One region of the Lentibacillus songyuanensis genome, then DNA from elsewhere that is predicted to be linked to it. Evidence: riboswitches for the same ligand, from Rfam matches in the RefSeq annotation. Region 1 holds a riboswitch; the other holds the start of a gene.
What was found. A riboswitch is a leader RNA that binds a small molecule or an ion and turns the genes downstream of it on or off. The one in region 1 is predicted to bind S-adenosylmethionine.
Positions count from the first base shown of each region.

Region 2: it holds a riboswitch for S-adenosylmethionine, as region 1 does, so the genes downstream of both, WMZ97_RS20080 (5-methyltetrahydropteroyltriglutamate--homocysteine S-methyltransferase) here and WMZ97_RS11020 (homocysteine S-methyltransferase family protein) in region 1, are expected to answer to the same signal.

Region 1 is NZ_JBCLVH010000009.1:97,340-101,539, reverse strand. Features, by position in the region: partial or broken gene WMZ97_RS11025 (5-methyltetrahydropteroyltriglutamate--homocysteine S-methyltransferase) at 1-466, opposite strand, end outside; gene WMZ97_RS11020 (homocysteine S-methyltransferase family protein) at 602-1,654, opposite strand; SAM riboswitch class I at 1,753-1,849, opposite strand; gene cysK (cysteine synthase A) at 2,053-2,967, opposite strand; gene WMZ97_RS11010 (ABC transporter ATP-binding protein) at 3,196-3,978, shown strand; gene WMZ97_RS11005 (ABC transporter permease) at 3,962-4,200, shown strand, end outside.
Region 2 is NZ_JBCLVH010000032.1:4,801-9,000, reverse strand. Features, by position in the region: gene rbsK (ribokinase) at 1-346, shown strand, start outside; gene WMZ97_RS20085 (cation:proton antiporter) at 696-2,501, shown strand; SAM riboswitch class I at 2,580-2,686, shown strand; gene WMZ97_RS20080 (5-methyltetrahydropteroyltriglutamate--homocysteine S-methyltransferase) at 2,757-3,869, shown strand; gene WMZ97_RS20075 (MaoC/PaaZ C-terminal domain-containing protein) at 3,918-4,200, opposite strand, start outside.

The DNA.
Region 1 (4,200 bases):
ACTTGTTCCACTGTTCATCTTCGGTTAGTTTATTCCCATGGTGTGTTGATGAAAAACCGCATTGAGTACTTAAGCATAGTTGTTCGAGCGGAACATACTGAGAAGCTTCTTGAATCCATGCCTTGAGTGCCTCTTTAACCTCAAGCTCCCCACTTTTAGAAGTTAAAATTCTCAGTACCACCCGCGGATCATTTTTTGGGATATATTCCAGCGGTTTAAAATAGCCTGAACGATCGTCATCGTACTCCAGGAAAAAGCCATCTACGTTTTCCTTAGCAAATGGGTTGGTGCGATTTGGGCGTAACTGCCTTCAAATGCCCAATTAGATTGAAAATTTCCCCGGCATAAATGTGTGGTTACAACCAAGTCTTCTGGTTTGTTTGGCCAAAGCTTCATTGACAACCTTTAATGCGATATCAATTAGTTCTTGTCTGCTGAATTCACTGTTACTATACGGAAGGTTTGGCAACCGCACGACCACCGACAATTTCGTTAAATTCAATAAAATCTTTCTTTCTTTTGTATTATTCTGGATGGATTGGCGATTTCATATCATGTATTGCGTATAATACATGATATGAATCGCCTTGTTTACATAAACTTAAGCCTTCAATCGATAGTCCAAGTTATGCTTTTTCAACGTCTTATCTTCTCCAAATAAAAAGTGCTTTTCCATGTTAGGGGAATATTTGGAATTAACAGTTTCTAAACCAACCGCTTCCGCCACTGCACGTAACATAGCGGGAGACGCCCCGCAGCATAAACCGATATAATTTAAACCAATGTCTTTTGCTTCCTTTGCCCATGCTGCAAGCTCATACCGGTTGTGATAGAGCGGGTCAAGCGCAGTTGGGAATGTTGTTTCCAATGGCAAGTGACAGCTGCATCCGCCATCGGGTAAGTTAAAGAACGTTGGATGGTCTTCACTGGTCCGATATGGAATTGGCAACCCTCCAACATATCCTTCGACATGATTGCGGATACTGGCAAGGTACGGCTGCATGGTATCCGGTCCACGGAAGCAGTTCATGCCAACAACGAGTGCTCCTTTTTCAGAAAGAAGTTTGCAGGCTTCTTCAACCGTGTAGCCATCCCGTAAAATATTTTCACCCATCAGTCCAAAAGTGATGACGGCTGGCAATCCTTGTTTGGTAATCTCCTCTAAGGCAATTAACGCTTCTTCGTAATAGTAAAAAGTTTCTCCATTAATGAAATCGACATCTTCTTGTTTGCACCATGACACCATTTCGGCAAACATGCTTCGGACCTGTTCCTTTGATGCTGGATCCTGCGGGTCAAATATATTTGTATTGGAGATGTTCCCGGCTACAAGAGCTTCTTCAACCGGGTGCTCTTTGGCAACTTCTTTCGCTAGTTGAATGGCGTTACGGTTTAACGGTTCTAACAGATTCTCCTTGCCAATGATGCGCATTTTCTCTCGGTGCGCATTGTATGTAAATGCCAATACAACGTCAGAGCCCGCATTCATATAGTCCCGGTATGCCTGTTTAAGTGCTTCCGGATTATCCAGTGCAACTTCCGGTACGAATGAACCCGCTTGTAAATACCCCCTGCGTTCCAATTCAAATAGATACCCTTCTCCGGCAATAACCGTACCTTCTTCCAAACGTTGTTCCAAACTGCGCTTTGACATGATGTTTTCCTCCCTTAATACTTGGTTATATATTTGGTAAAATAAAAAGCTCTCCACTTATAAATAAGAAGAGAGCCTGATACCAACAGCTTCAGCTCTTCTTATCTTCAGCATAACGCTTCTGGAATTAGCACAGTACACATGTCTGTTGCTGAGGCTTCCAAGGGCCAGTCCCTCCACCTCTCTGGATAAGAAAAAATTCAATTTATTTAATTATTAGAGCCTACTATACGGGCAAAGCAGGAAAATGTCAAGCATGAATTTTGAGATACGGGGAACAGGTACAATGTTCCGCGTTGCCGGGACATGACCTGTTCCCCGTATCTCTCAACGTGCGGAACCCGTGCGCTACTCCAGCCAAACCGGAAGAACGCTCAATCAAACTTCCACACTCTTTTTTAAATAAGATCCATACTCAGGTACCGCTCGCCGCTGTCTGGAGCCATGGATAGCACTTTTTTGCCAGGGCCGGTTCGTTTAGCTACTTCAATGGCGGCATAAACAGCTGCTGCCCCGGAAAGGCCGATAAAGATGCCCTCCTGCTGTGGCAGCTGCCGGAACATTTGAATCGCATCTTCATCCTCGATTTGCATAATTTCGTCATAAATGGAGGTATTTAAGATTTGCGGTACAAATCCAGGACTTGTGCCAACCAGCTTGTGCGGTCCAGGTTTTCCACCAGAAAGCACGGGTGATCCTTTAGGTTCAGCTACTGTAATCGCTAAGCCTGGGATTTTGTCTTTTAACACTTCACCGGTTCCCGTAATCGTTCCTCCGGTTCCAGCCGTACAGACAAAAGCATCAAGCTCTCCATTCATTTGTTCATAAATCTCGAGTGCAGTTGTTGTTCGGTGGATATCCGGGTTCGCTTCGTTCTCAAATTGCTGCGGGATAAAACTGCCGGGAATTTTTTTTTGCAATTCCAAAGCTTTTTTAATACAACCAGGCATCTTCTCCTCGCTAGGGGTGAGAACAACCTTTGCCCCATAAGCCTTTAAGATATTTTTACGCTCTGCCGTGCTGTTATCGGGCATTACCATGATAGCGTTATACCCCTTTGCGGCGGCATTCATGGCCAGCCCGATTCCGGTATTGCCACTGGTCGGCTCGATAATGGTTGCCCCAGGCTTCAGTATCCCTTTTTCTTCAGCCATTTTAATCATATTGTAAGCGGCACGGTCCTTGACACTTTTACTCGGATTAAACAATTCAAGCTTTACATAAACAGCAGCAGCCCCCTTGGGAACCAGCCTATTTAATTTGACCACAGGTGTTTCCCCGATGAGTTCCGTTATGTTTTGCGCAATGGTCATTCTAACTCACGCTCCTTATTTGCTCATGAATTTTTATCAAAAACATGAATTCCTAGTGGTTTACTATATAATTAATCATACCAATTTCAAATGAAAATGCACAGCATTTTATTTGCTTTCACAAAATATAGGCAAAAATCTATTGGAAAAATACCCAAAGCATGCTACAATCATTTTAATTCATACTAAATTTATGAGAATTATTTACTTTAATCGAGGTGAAATACGATGGAGTTGACGATCGATGCTGTATCTAAGCAGTTTCCGAATAAGCAAGAACACCCGTTACAGGTGCTGGATAATATTCAGCTAACCATAAAGAAAGGAGAGTTTGTTTCGATATTGGGTCCATCGGGATGTGGAAAGTCAACATTGTTATCTATGATTGCCGGGCTGCAAAACCCAACATCCGGAGCGATTTTCTTAGATGGCGAAATAATTGATGGAGCTCATCCGAATCGGGGGGTGGTTTTTCAGGAAGCAGCATTATTCCCATGGATGAGTGTCAAAGAAAATGTCATGTTTCCACTGCGGAAGAAAATGAGCAAAACAGAGCAGGTGCATACAGCAAATCAATATTTGCGGATGGTACAGCTCAGTAACTTTCCTAATCACTACCCTCATGAGTTATCTGGCGGGATGCAGCAGCGGGTGGCGATTGCCAGGGTGCTGGCTATGAATTCGCAGGTGTTATTAATGGATGAACCATTTGCCGCGTTGGATGAGCAAACAAGAAGTGTCTTACAGGATGAGGTTGAAAAAATCTGGCTGGAAACGAAAAAAACGGTGATATTTGTCACACACAGTATCCGCGAGGCGATTAAGTTGTCTGACCGGGTGCTGGTTATGGGAGCTCGGCCGGGACGGATTATCCAGGACTTCGCCATAGGACTTGATCGTCCTAGACAACAGGAGGATATGGCAAAATGGGAAGAAAAGATCATGGCGATTTTAAAAACAGAAATTGACCAGGTAATGAAGGAGGAGCTTGACTATGCGGGTAGCCATTAAACGCCTCATCTTTTTTGTGTTACTGCTTGTTATTTGGCAAGGAATTGTTCTCCTTCACATTTGGCCTGAATCGATGATACCGAGCCCGCTTTCTGTTTTTGAAGCCATTTATTCAGGCTTTAAGGATATGACACTTGTTTATGATTTGATGGCCAGTTTTCGTCATCTCATCATCGGCTTGATCATCTCGATTCTGGTCGGCACCGGACTTGGATTCTTTCT
Region 2 (4,200 bases), on a different contig from region 1:
TGTAGGAACGGAGGAAGAGGTGCGTCAAGCTGCACAGTTCTTGCTTGATAAGGGTGTGAAAAATGTCATTATCACGTTAGGTCGCCGCGGGGTACTCTGGGTTACCAATAATACGGTACAGCGGTTTAATGCATATACGGTTCAAGCTGTAGATACAACAGGGGCTGGAGATGCATTTATTGGTTGTTTCGCGCAATCGCTTGTGCAAACAGGTGATATCGCACAAGCAATCCAACGTGCGCAAGGCTTTGCCGCGTTAAGTGTGACCAAAAACGGCACTCAAATTTCCTATCCAACAGAGGGTGAGCTGATAGCATTTTTGGCTGAACGGAAATGTAGTGAATAGTCTTATTCTTATTAAGTGAGGATGAGTTACTGCCTCAGTGAAACCTCGGCACCGCCAAAAGATACACATGGTGCCAAATTCAGAAAAAGGCTAGGAAGCGATCCGAAGATGAGAGGTGTCATGAAACATTTGTTGATAAACAAACCTTCTTTTTATTGTTGAGAGAAGTTTTTTTGTTTTTGCAACAAAGAACGGGGTGTTTAAATAACCCTTACTTTTAGGGGTTAATGCGACAAATAGCGACAATTTGCTAAAATATTGCGCTTGTGCTAGTGCAACATCCCATTTTTTGCTAGAATATGGGGAAATGATTATGTTTTGAATCTAAAATAGAAAGTGTTGTTAATTTATGGAACAAGCTGCATTAATTAGTATCGTTGTCATACTTGGCCTGGGGATCTTTTCGCAATGGCTTGCATGGCGTATTCAGTGGCCTTCGATTGTGATTATGTCGATTGCGGGGCTATTGATTGGCCCTGTTTTTGGACTGATTAATCCACAAGCGGCGCTGGGTGATTTATACAGTCCGCTGATTTCCCTTGCCGTTGCCGTTGTTCTATTTGAAGGAAGCTCAAGTCTTGACGTACGAGAACTCAGAGGTATCTCCAAGTCCGTATTTCGAATTGTAACTTTTGGTGCTTTCCTGGCATGGATTGGCGGGTCACTCGCTGCTTATTATATCGCCGGCCTAAGCTTGGAAGTTGCTTTCATTATTGGCGGATTGTTCATTGTAACCGGTCCAACGGTTATCATTCCATTACTCCGGCAGGCCAAATTAAAATCGCGGACAGCAACCGTGTTAAAATGGGAAGGAATTATTGTCGATCCATTTGGTCCGTTGCTCGCGCTGTTTGCGTATCAAGTGATTAAAATTCTGGTCAATGAGCATTTGTCCTTCCAATATTTATGGAATTTCTTTTTGGGTGCAGTGTTCGCTGTGATTCTTGGTTTCATTATCGGAATCTTGGTTAGCGTTATGGTCAGCAGAGGATTGTTCCCAGAATACTTGAAGTCACCAATTATTTTATCATTTGTCTTGCTATGCTTTATGATCGGCGAAGTTGTCATGCATGAAACGGGAATGTTGGCAGTAACGGTTATGGGGCTAAGTATTGGGCGTTCGAAAAAATATGTATCATCAATCGAAAATGTTGGTCATTTTGTTGAAAATATCTCCGTGATTCTGACATCAACTATCTTTATTCTACTGACTGCCTCGCTGACACGAGAGGTTATTGGACAAGTTTTCACACTGCCAATCATTGGGTTCGTCATTGTTATGCTATTCATTGTCAGGCCGCTTTCGATCTGGATTTCGACGATTAAAACGGAACTTTCCATCGCAGAGAAGACACTGATTAGCTGGATTGCGCCACGTGGTGTAGTTGCGCTTACGGTTTCCGGTTATTTTGCCTCCGTTTTAATCGATGATGGCTATCAAGATGCCACATTGCTCACGGCGTTAACTTTTGCGCTGGTTTTTATTACCGTATGTGCCCATGGATTTACGATCGGACCGCTGGCGAAAAAACTTAAGCTGGCTAGTTCTGAACCACCTGGTGTATTGATCGTTGGTGCCAGCAGTTTTTCAGTTGCGTTGGCCAAAAGCTTGCAGCAATTTAAGATTCCAGTGTTAATAACTGATAGTTCTGAGGACCGCTTGCAGCCAGCGATGGATAAGGGAATCGAAACGTTCCAAGGGGAGATCCTGGCCGAGCATACACAGTTCGAAATTGATTTTGTTCCTTATGAGACGATTCTTGCCATGACCGGTGATGCGGCGTATAATGCATTAATTTACCAGTCCTATGTCCCGGAATTCGGCTACAATAATACATTTGTCTTACCAGTTGAATCGCCTGACAGTGATGAAAAAGGAAAAGAGGTTGCTACCTCATTAAAGGCGCATTTATTGTTTGGTGAGGATGCAATTTTCCGTGAACTGAACCGTCAAGTGAACACGAGCTATTCGATAAAAACCGTGGAAATTGATGAAAAACATAAAGTGAATAAAGAAGATATCAAACGCTATGGAACGCCACTTTTTGTGAAAAAGAAAGATGATAGCCTTGAATTCATCACGTGGCGTCAACGATTTACATTGGATGACGGTGATGAGCTTGTACTGCTTGGGGAAACAAGAAATAAAAATTAACTTCCCGCAAGTATAAAATGATAAAATAGTTGCAATTTGCCGCCAAACTGATATGATAGGTACAATTCAATAAATGATTCCTTATCAAGAGAGGTCGAGGGACTAGCCCGGGGACACCTCAGCAACCTACCCATTTGGGGAAAAGGTGCTAATTCTAACAGGTGAAAGAACCTGAAAGATAAGAAGTGAATTCGTATCATTATTCCTTCTTATCGGAGGAATTTTTTATTTACATTTTTAAGGGGGTTAACAGCAATGTCTACAACAGAAACGAAAAAACGTGCACCATTTCAAGGAGACCATGTTGGAAGTTTTCTTCGCCCAGCACGGTTAAAACAAGCCAGGAGCCAGTATGCAAATGGCGAAATAACAGTGGAAGAACTGCGGACTGTTGAGGACGAGGAAATCGTGAAGCTGATCGAAAAACAAAAGCAAGTTGGCTTAAAGTCAATTACCGATGGTGAATTTCGCCGGTCTTGGTGGCATTTTGACTTTTTGGAAGGGCTGACCGGTGTGGAAGGGTACGATCCGGATAGTGGTTTGCATTTTGTCGGAATTGAAGCAAGGAATCGTTCTATTCGCATCACAGGGAAAGTCGATTTTGACGATGCTCATCCAATGCTTGACCATTTTCGCTTTTTAAACAATCATGTCGGTCCAGATCATGTAGCTAAAATGACTATTCCGAGCCCGAATATGTTACTTCTCCGGGGTAGCATTGATCCAAAGGTATATGGAACGATCGAGACGTTACTTCCGGATTTAACCAATGCATATAAAAAAGCCATTCAAGCATTTTATGATCTTGGATGCAGATATCTACAGCTTGATGATACATCATGGTCATCGTATTTATCGGAAAAAGGTCGGGCAGCTATTCGTGAACGAGGATATACACCGGAAGAGATGCAAAAAATTGCAGCACGGGCAATTAATGAAGCGATAGCCGAACGTCCGGATGATTTGCTAATTACCATGCATATTTGCCGAGGCAATTATCGTTCCCATTACTTTGCAGAAGGGTCGTATGATGCGGCTTCCGAAACAATTTTTAGTGAGCTGAATGTTGATGGCCTATTCCTGGAGTTTGATGATGAACGGTCTGGTGGATTTGAGCCGCTTAATTATGTGAACCGGGATGACTTATATGTGGTGCTTGGATTGATTACGACGAAAGTTGGCGAAATAGAGGACAAGCAACAAATTAAAAAGCGGATTAAAGATGCAAGTGATTATTTGCCACTTAATCAGTTGTGCCTAAGCCCGCAATGCGGATTTGCCTCTACTGAGGAAGGCAATGATATCAGCGAGGAAGACCAATGGAAGAAAATTCGCCATGTACTGGAGATAGCTGACGAGGTATGGTAATTGAATTCATGAGCCCCAACTAGAAATTAGCTGGGGTTTTTTGCGAGCCTATCCCTTGCGTTTCTTCACTAACATGCTCATCCCGCCAACAATGATGTTTTCTCCTGTCTGTTTTTTCACTACTAATTCTGCCGCAATGACTCCGCCAGTTTCACCCTTATCGATCTTATCTGTGACCTTCATATTGAGCGAAACTGTATCCTGGATGAATGTCGGATTCGTGAACCGGATTTTGTCCATCCCGTAAAAGGCGACAACAATGCCTGGTTCCAATTCAAGCAGGCCAGTCGCAATGGATAGCACGAGCATACCATGGGCTATCCGTTGCTTG